DNA from 2 places in the Affinirhizobium gouqiense genome. Region 2 is predicted to be linked to the other one. Evidence: riboswitches for the same ligand, from Rfam matches in the RefSeq annotation. Region 2 holds a riboswitch; the other holds the start of a gene.
What was found. Region 2 has a riboswitch for thiamine pyrophosphate ahead of thiB (thiamine ABC transporter substrate binding subunit). Riboswitches for the same ligand answer to the same signal wherever they lie in the genome.
Positions count from the first base shown of each region.

Region 1: another riboswitch for thiamine pyrophosphate. It lies ahead of QTJ18_RS02555 (ABC transporter permease); the one in region 2 lies ahead of thiB (thiamine ABC transporter substrate binding subunit).

Region 1 is NZ_CP129381.1:253,733-258,631, reverse strand. It holds gene thiE (thiamine phosphate synthase) at 1-508, opposite strand, end outside; gene QTJ18_RS02565 (hydroxyethylthiazole kinase) at 495-1,247, opposite strand; gene QTJ18_RS02560 (ABC transporter substrate-binding protein) at 1,256-2,200, opposite strand; gene QTJ18_RS02555 (ABC transporter permease) at 2,197-2,979, opposite strand; TPP riboswitch at 3,135-3,237, opposite strand; gene QTJ18_RS02550 (metallophosphoesterase family protein) at 3,342-4,613, shown strand; gene QTJ18_RS02545 (ATP-binding protein) at 4,613-4,899, shown strand, end outside.
Region 2 is NZ_CP129382.1:2,571,827-2,576,725, reverse strand. It holds gene thiP (thiamine/thiamine pyrophosphate ABC transporter permease) at 1-992, opposite strand, end outside; gene thiB (thiamine ABC transporter substrate binding subunit) at 1,054-2,067, opposite strand; TPP riboswitch at 2,107-2,207, opposite strand; gene QTJ18_RS20640 (response regulator) at 2,362-2,814, opposite strand; gene QTJ18_RS20635 (ABC-F family ATP-binding cassette domain-containing protein) at 2,966-4,783, opposite strand; gene QTJ18_RS20630 (thiamine diphosphokinase) at 4,790-4,899, opposite strand, start outside.

The sequences.
Region 1 (4,899 bases), on a different replicon from region 2:
CAATGGCGCCGACCGGCAGGGCGGGTTGGAGCGCGCGGATCATTTCACGCAGATGCCGCAGCCCCTCCAGACCCACAGGTGGATCGGGATTGACCTTGGACAATGTCTCGAAAACGCCGCCGATGCAGGCGTAATTGCAAGGGGCAGCGCCGGCACGCCGGGCATCCGCCTCGGTTTTGACGGTAAGGCCGATAATGGCGTCCGGTCCCATCAGGCGCCGCGCCGTCTCGGCATCCATGTCGTCCGCCCCCAGATGCACGCCGTCGGCGCCGCTGGCCAGCGCCACATCCACACGATCATTGACGACGAACGGAACCCGTGATGCGGCCAAGGCTTCACGGATGGCGAGCGCTCGGGCAATCATGACCTGCGTAGAGGCGCTCTTGTCGCGATACTGGATGAGCGTCGCACCATTGCGGGCCGCCAGGCCGGCGAGCACCTCGAGCGGAGCAATGTCGAGCAGGGATGCATCCAGAATGGCGTTCAGCCGATAATCAATCATTCTCATCATCTATCCTCGCGCGGTGCGACAGGTCGTCCGGAGACAGCGTTGCCAGAGCATCCAGAAAGGCCGGCTCGAAGGTTCCCGGCCCCAGCGCGCGGCCGGCCGCCAGTTCCGCCGAGACACCGGTGACCGCCAGAGCAGCGGCGGCTGCATGCAGGGCATTGCGGTCCACCGCCAGAAATGCGGCAATCACGCCGCCACAAAGGCAGCCGGTTCCGGTGACCTTGGCCATCAGCGGATGGCCGTTTCGGACGGCAAGCCGATGGGCGCCGTCCTGCAGATGATCGACAGGCCCGGTTTCAATGCGTAGGCTCGCCCGCGTATCGCCAATTACCGCCATTTCCGCTTTGTTGCCGCGCACGACGGTGGGTCCGAGCATGATCAATTCCCGCGCGAAGGCGAGACGACCCGGCGAATAATCGCAATGCACCGGATCCAGGATCCATGGCTTGCCGGCCGCATTGGCCACCTCCACCGCCATGCCAATCACCCGTCGCCGCGCCTGATCGAGCGTGCCCAGATTGACCACGAGGGCATCGACTTTGGCCACGAAGTCGGCAATCTCCTCTTCCGACGAGGTCATGGAGGGAACCGCCCCGACGGCGGTCAGGCCGTCGGCGGCGAATTTCTGCACGACGGTGTTCATCAGCGCATGGACGCGCGGCCGTCGGCGCCGCACTTCGGCGAGAAGCGAGGCGGCTTTGCCGATGTGCGAAACTTTACCGGCACCCGGATATGTCATGCCATTGCTCATTTCAGTTCCACTGCAAGATCATCGGGCTTCGGCGCCGCGGGAATGAGCTTGGCCTCCGCCATGAAGCGGCCGAAGCGCTCGTAGCGACCACGGTCCAGCGCGGCGGGACGCTTGGCAAATCGCGGCAGCGTATCGAAATAGGCGGTCCTGTTCAGCGCGTTGTCGAGATCGGGATGCGCCTTTACGAACAGGTTCCAGCCCTCCTCCGGGTGGTTTGTGAGATAAATCGTCGCCTTTTCGACGGCTTGCAGGAAACGCGGCAGCCGATCGTCCGAAACAAGCTCCGGCCGGGTGACGTAGATCAACTCGTCATAAGCGGGAACGCCGTGTTCTTCGGGAAAAAAGGCAATGCCCGGATGCCCTTCGAGGCGCATTTGAGTCAGTTCGAAATTGCGAAAACCACCGACGGTCGCATCCACCTTGCCGCCGATCAGCGAGGGAGACAGCGAGAAATTCACATTCACCAGCTCGACATTCTTCAACTCGACGCCCTGCGATGCCAGCATCCGTTGCAGCATCACATTTTCGAACCCGGCGACAGAATAGCCGACGCGTTTGCCGTCAAGGTCCTTCAGGCTCTTGATCGGGCCATCGGCAAGAACGGTCACGGTGTTGAGCGGCGTTTCGACAAGTGTGCCGAAGCGGACCAGTGGCACGCCGGCGGCGTGATCGAAATAGAGATTGGGCTGGTAATGAATGCCGATATCGGCCTGGGATGTCGCCACCAGACGCGGCACGGCGGAGGGATCGGCAGGCGCGACCAGGCTCACATCCAGGTCCTGCTCGGCGAAATAACCGAGTTCCTGCGCCACCACCATGGGCGCATGATCGGGATTGACGAACCATTCCAAGAGAACGGAGAGCTTGTCCTCGGCACTTGCCGAAAGAGGCGCAAGGCTGGTGACGGCGCAGAGCGCCGCAGCAATGAAGAACCGTCTCATGATGTGGAAAACCTTTCAGGATGGGAGATAACACGGGGCGCCTGCTCTCGGGCCCAGGGGGCAAGGCCGGCGGTCAGGCGGTCGACAAGGAGCCGAAGGAGAACGGAAAACAGCGCCAGGATCAGCATGGCGGCGAATAATTGGTCGGCCTGCATGCGGGCATTAGCCTGGATCATGATGAAGCCGAGACCGCCCGCCGCGCCAACCCACTCCCCCACGACGGCGCCCAGCGGCGCCAGCGGGGCCGCCACACGCAGGCCGGAAATCAGTGAGGGCAGCGCCAGCGGCAATCGGATATGCGCCAGGATCTGCCAATGGCTGGCCGGTGTCAGCGAGGCGGCATCGAGTATGTCGGGATCGGTGCGGTTCAGCCCATCGGCAAAGGCGGATGCGACGGGAAAGAAGATGATGATCACCGTCATCACGACCTTGGAGGAAAGACCGAAGCCGAACCACAGGACCAGGACGGGCGCCAGGACGAAGACTGGCAGCGCCTGCAGCACCAGGACGACCGGCCAGACGAACTGACCGACCCGCGGAAGCGCGGCAAGAAGAAGGGCCGTGGTAAATCCCATCAGGCTGCCGGCTGCCAGGCCGAAGAGGATTTCGGTTGCGGTGATCAGGCCGTGGCGAAGCAGGAATTCGGGCTGCTGCAGGAACACGCCGGCGACCGCCTGCGGGGACGGCAAAAGATAGCGTGGCGGCGCCAGGAAGTGAACAACCCCCTGCCAGACCAGAATAAGCGCCGCAAGCGCGCAGACCGCTTGAGTGGCTCGCATCGGCTCAGACTGGCGCGGCGGCGCGAAAGGGACGAGTTTGGAAGGATCGGGCCGGGCCCGGACGCAGATAATCAGACATGAGGCGATCTCCAAACCTTGCAGTGCGGAGATCCAGGTGAAGCGAAGAAGAGAAAGGGCGCGGTGATCGACAGGATCAGGTGACGCTTTTCCGTTCCTACGCCGGTATGACCCGGATCAGGTTCAAGGGTCCGGCTCACCGCCATCTCAGCATCGTACGATGCCCCCCTCGGAATGGCGGTGACCATCCTGCAAACCAAGCGGCTTGTCAATCTCTGTGGTTAAGCCTTGTTGCATGCAGTGTCGCGATTGCGGGAAAAGCCTTGCCGGGATAACTAGAGCGAATGGCTTTCAGGTTTGTTCACACTGCCGATCTTCATCTTGATTCGCCGCTCCGCTCGCTATCCATGCGTCATGAAGAGCTGGCCGCCCTGATCGGCGATTCCACCCGCCAAGCACTGATCCGGATCGTCGATCTGTGTCTGAGCGAACAGGTGGACGCCCTGATCATTGCCGGCGACCTCTACGACGGCGAGCAGACTTCAATGAAGACTGCCCGGTTCCTCGCCACCCAGATGCAGCGGCTGCACGAGGCGGGCATAGAGGTCTACAAGATCCGCGGCAATCACGATGCGATGTCGAAGATCACCCAGGAACTCGTCCTGCCGCCGTCGGTCAAGATCTTCACCGGCCGCGCCGAGGCGGTGGAGATGGCCCGTGGCGGCCTCAACATCGCCGTGCACGGGCTGAGCTTCGCCAAGCCGCAGGCGCCGGAAAGCCTTTTGCCGAAGTTCAAGGCGCCGGTACCGGGCGCGGTCAATATCGGCATCATGCATACCAGCCTCGCCGGCGCCCCCGGCCATGACGCCTATGCGCCCTGCTCGCTGCCCGATCTGCATCGCGCCGGCTTCGATTACTGGGCGCTCGGCCATATCCACCAAAGGACCCATCATGCCGGCGAACGAACCGTCATCATGCCCGGCATGCCGCAGGGACGGGATATTAACGAGGCTGGAGAGAAATCCGTCTCGCTCGTCACCGTCCATGATGATGGGTCGATCCGCGTGGAGGAAAGGCTGACGAGCCTTGCGCAATTCGCGCGGGTGTCGCTCGATGTATCGCCCGCGCAAGACTGGCGCCAGCTGGTGGATCAGATCGGCGCAGCGCTGGAGGCCGAACGGGAGCGGACCCGCTCGGAGCATCTGGTGGCGCGCCTGCGCCTCACCGGCACGTCGCCGCTGGCATTTGCCATGCGCCGCGACCGCGATCTGCTGCAGGCCGATAGCGAGCAGCGGGCCGAGCGGACCGGCCGCACCTGGATCGAAAAGATCGAGCTCGATCTGCGAAGGCCGCAGACCGCGCGCGCCGCGGCAAGCACCGCCGACCCGGTGCTGGAACTCGGCGCCCTGATGCGCGAGGATGTCACGACCTCCGAGGCCTTCCGGCAGGAGGTGCGCGAGATGGTGCAGAGCCTGCTGGACGATCTGCCACCGGAAAGCCGGCGCTTTGCCGGCCAGGACGAGGCGGCGCTTGATGCTTTCGTCGAGACGATCATCCGCGAGGGCGGCGAAGACCTGATCGCCCGCCTGGCCGCTGCCCTTGACGAGCCATCCTGATGCGGCTGAAACGTCTCGATCTCACGCGCTACGGCAAGTTCACCGAACGGGTTCTCGATTTCGGCCTGGCAATCGCCGGACGTCCCGATCTGCATATCGTCTACGGCCTCAACGAAGCGGGCAAGTCCACTGCCTTCTCGGCCTATCTTGATCTGCTGTTCGGCATTCCGGAACGCAGCCCTTATAATTTCCTGCATGCCTATGGCGCCATGCAAATTGGCGGCGTTTTGGAGGTGGAAGGCCGGGAGCATGAACTGGTGCGGCTGAAACAGCGCAGCAATGCGCT
Region 2 (4,899 bases):
GCCTGCCAGACCTCCGGAAGGGTCAGAAGCCGCGCGAGATCGGCACGCAGGCCGGCGACCAGGATCGACAGGAGCGGCAGCACGAGGAAGAGCGTCGCAAGGGCAATCACCGTTGCATCGACGATTACGGCCGCCCGGCCTTGCGCATCGAAGCGGCGAATGGCACGCCCCTCGCTGGCACCGGTGGAGGCCTTCGGGGCAAGCCAGAAGAGCAGGCAGAGGATGAGGCCCGTCAGAAGGATCTGCAGCAGGGCCAGCGATACGGCGCGCGGCGGATCGAAGTCGAAACGCAGCGCCTGGTAGATCGCCACCTCGAGCGTCGTGGCGGCAGGTCCGCCGCCAAGCACCAGGACGAGGGTGAAGCTGGTGGCGCAGAGCATGAAGACAAGGCTCGCGACACCCGGAATGACGCGCAGTAAAGCGGGCGCTTCGATAAAGCGCAGCACAGACCAGGGGCTCATGCCAAGGCTGGCGGATAGCCGCCAATATTCCGCCGGCAGGCGCTCGATGGCGGTCAGCAGGAGCCGCGCGGCAAGCGGCAGGTTGAAGAAGACATGCGCAAGCAGGATGCCCCCAAGCCCGTAGAGGCTGATCGGCTGCTGAAGCCCTAACGCCGCCAGAGCATCGTTGACCAGCCCCTGCCTACCAAAAATGCCGATCAGTCCCAAGGCGCCGATCAGGGCCGGCAGCCCCATAGGCACAGCCATCAAACGGAGGATGACGGTGCGGCTCACGAAACGCGGTCGTCTGGCGAGAGAGATGGCGACCGGAACCGCAAGACCCACCGAAAGAAGCGTCGACAGGATAGCCTGCAGCAGGGTGAAGCGCAGGATCTCCAGCGTATAGGCGTCGAAGATCGCGCCGGCCCCGGTGCCGGTGCCGGGAACGGCCAGGAGCAGCGATGCCGTCGGCAAGGTGACGAAGATGCCGATCAGCGCAAGGCTTGCCGCGCCGGCGGTGAGGCCGCGCTTGAATTGCGCCTCTGTCAGCATCAGGCGGTCACCCCATGCGCCTTGCCATGCCGGTTCCGTGCAAACGGCAACCGCATCTGGCCTATTGCCTGCTCATGGCCGTCAGCCATTCACGGATCCAGGCCTGTCGGTTCCCAGCCACGTCTGCCGGCGGCATCAGAAATGTCTTCGCCGGCTTGATCAGCGCGGAAAAAGCCTCAGGCAACGGATCGGCGGTCGCCGCAACCGGCATCATCCAATTGGTGGTCGGAATGATGGACTGGAATTCGGGAGACAGCGTGAAGGCCAGGAAATCCTTTGCCAGTTGCGGATGTCTTGCCGATTTCAGCATTCCCGACACTTCGATCTGAATATAGTGTCCTTCGGCAAAGGGCGCGGCCTGATAGCGGTCCGACTTCTCCTCCACCATGTGATAGGCGGGAGAGGTGCTGTAGGAGAGGACCATCGGCGCCTCGCCCTTGGTGAAGAGGCCATAGGCTTCCGACCAGCCGGGCGTCACGGTCAGAATGCGATCCGTGAGCTTGGCCCAGGCCTGGTCCGCCTGATCGCCATAGATCGACTTTATCCATAGCAGCAGGCCCAGGCCAGGCGTCGAGGTGCGGGGATCCTCGATAACCAGTTTTTGTGCCGGATCGCCCTCCACCAGTTCCTTCATGCTTTTGGGCGGCGTCTTGATGGCCTGCGTGTCGTAGACCACGGCGAAATAGCCGTAATCATACGGGACGAAGCTGTCGTCCTCAAAGCCGCCCGGGATGGTGACAGCCGCCATCTCGATGCCGTGCGGCTGAAACAGTCCGCTATCCTTCGCCTCCTGGATCAGGTTGGTATCGAGGCCGAGCGCGATATCCGCCTCGCCGCCGGCCCCTTCGAGTTTCAGCCGCGTCAGAAGCGCGACGCCATCTGCCACGCCGACGAAATTGACCGTGCATTGGCAGGTGCGTTCGAAGGCGGCCTTGACCTTCGGGCCAGGCCCCCAATCCGCCAGGAAGCTTTCATAGGTATAGACGGTCAGAACCGGTGGCTCCTCCGCCCGCGCGGGCAGGACGCCAAGAAGGGTGGTCAATGCTGTGAAGGAATAGGCAAGCCATCTGCGCATCAGCGCCTCCATATCTCGTCAAAACGGGGAATAGGCGCTGATCGTGAGCCGTCTAATCCCTCCGCCGGTGCTAACCGGATCAGGTTCTTCGGGTTGGCATGGCCTCTCAGCCGCGCAAGGCGGCACCCCGTTAGAGCAGCAAAGATGTAGCTTCAGCCCGCGGCTTTGACAAGTGGCGGATGTGATGATGCGGATGACGCATAGGGATCAACCCTTTGCCTGCGCAGCAAGGGTCAATGGAAAAGACCGGGCCAACGGAAACGTCTGTCCCGGCGGCACCGGCGCAGGGCGCCTTCAGTGATGGGTGTGGGAAAACACCTTCAGGCCGTTGGGAACAACCGCGGCCCAACCATTGCGGTTCGCCAGCGCGTAATCGATGCATTCCTCGATCACCTGCGGCATGACGGGCTTGGTCAAGACGCCCAGCGAGCAATCGGCGCGACCGCGAAGCTGCTCCGGATTGGCCGTCATGAAGATCACGGTGATGCCGTAACGCTCGGCAAGTTCGCGTGCGATCGCCGGTCCCGTCGCGCCGTCGGCGAGATTGACATCCACCAGCGCGACATCGGCTTCTGCCGCCAGAGCAAGTGCCTTGTCCCGGCCCGTGGCAAGTCCGGCGACGGTCAGGCCCATGCCTTCGATAATATCGGCGACATCCAGCGCGATCAGGAACTCGTCCTCAACGATGAGGACCCGCTGATCCCTAGCTGTCTCTTCCAGCCGACGACTCATAACATTTGCCGACATGGTCTGCCCTCTGCTCGTTAATCCCAGCGTATCTGCCAGCGTCTCCGAATGAGCGCGCTATTGTCAGTCGAACGGCGATGTCAGAATTTTGTTCCGGCTCCGGACGATTAATGAAAACAATAACTAGTTGTTAATACTGAGAATCTGGCTTTTAGCCCTCAAGTTCCTCGCGCAGCATCTCCAATTCCAGCCATTCTTCCTCCATCTTTGCCAGGCGGGTGCGCAGGCCTTCCAGCTCGCCGGCAATGCGATGGAAGGCCGCCGGGTCCTTGGTAAAGAGGGTCGGATCAGCCATTTTCGCCTCGCGCGCGGCAATCTCGGCTTCGACCTTCTCCATCTCCTTCGGCAGGGTTTCCAGCGCGAATTTCTGCTTGTAGGACAGCTTGGCCTTTGCCTTCGGCGCTTGCACGGCGGCAGTGGCGGAGCCGTCTGCCTTGGCCTTCTCCGCCTTGCGCCTCTCGTCCAGCGCTCCTTTGCGCTGCGCCATCATGTCCGTGTAGCCGCCGGCATATTCGATCCAGCGGCCGTCGGGCATGTCCGGATCGGCCGGCGCAATGGTGGAGGTCACGGTACGGTCAAGGAAATCGCGGTCATGGCTGACGAGGATGACGGTGCCATTATAGCCCGATACGATTTCCTGCAGCAGATCCAGCGTCTCGATGTCCAGGTCGTTGGTCGGCTCGTCAAGGATCAAGAGGTTGGAAGGCTTGGCCATGATCCGCGCCAGGATCAGCCGGGCGCGCTCGCCGCCGGACAGGTTCTTGATCGGCGTGCGCATCTGTTCCGGCTGGAACAGGAAATCTTTCATATAGCCCGCCACATGTCGCTGTTCGCCGTTGACCAGGAGGGTCTCGCCGCGCCCGTCGGTCAGATAATGGCTGAGGCTGTCGTCCAGATTCAGGTCCTCGCGCTTCTGGTCCAAAGTGGCGATGTCCAGATTGGTGCCGAGCTTGATCACGCCCGAATCGGGTGCGAGCTGGCCCGTCAGCATTTTCAAGAGCGTCGTCTTGCCGGCGCCGTTCGGTCCCACGAGGCCGATGCAATCGCCCCGGTGCACCCGGATCGAGAAGGGGGAAACGATCTGGCGATCGCCATAGCGCTTGGTGATCTGATCCGCCTCGATCACCAGCTTGCCGCTTTCCTTGCCTTCGGTCATGGCAGCCTGAATTGTGCCCTGCGGGCCGCGATGGCCGCGATATTGCGAGCGCAGCGATTGCAACTCGCCGAGGCGACGCATATTGCGCTTGCGCCTGGCGGTCACGCCGTAGCGCAGCCAATGCTCCTCCCGCTCGATCTGGCGCCCCAGCTTGTGCTGCTCCAGCTCCTCGGCCTCCAGCACCTCGTCGCGCCAGGCCTCGAAATGGGCAAAGCTGCGGTCCATGCGCCGCGATGTGCCGCGGTCCAACCAGACGACGGCCGTCGATACCCGTTCGAGAAATCGCCGGTCGTGCGAGATCAGAACGAGCGCGCTGCGCGTCTTTTGCAGCTCGCCTTCAAGCCATTCGATGGTCGGAAGGTCGAGATGGTTCGTCGGCTCGTCCAGCATCAGGATATCCGGCTCGGGCGCCATGACGCGGGCAAGCGCGGCGCGCCGTGCCTCGCCGCCGGAGAGCTGGTGGGGATCCTCTTCGCCCGTCAGTCCCAGGTGCTCCAGCAGGTATGTGACCCGGTAGGGATCGTCGCCTGGACCGAGACCCGCTTCGGCATAGGTCTGGACGGTGGTGAAGCCGGCAAAATCCGGCGCCTGTTCCAGGTAACGGATGGTGGCGGACGGATGACGGAAAACCTCTCCGGATTGCGCCTCCACCATGCCGGCGGCGATCTTCATCAGCGTCGATTTGCCGGAGCCGTTGCGGCCGACAAGGCAGATCCGGTCACCGGGCTCCACCTGCAGGTTGGCGCCGTCGAGCAGCGGAGTACCGCCGAAACTCAGGCGGATATCGTCAAGTTTCAGGATAGGAGGTGCCATGGGCGGTCAGGCTCCGGAATGATCATAGGGGCGTGCGAGCAGGATCGCGCGGCCGCGCTTCAGCGAGACGGAGATCGGCCCTTCCGCAATATTGGACAGAGTGCGGGACGAGCCGA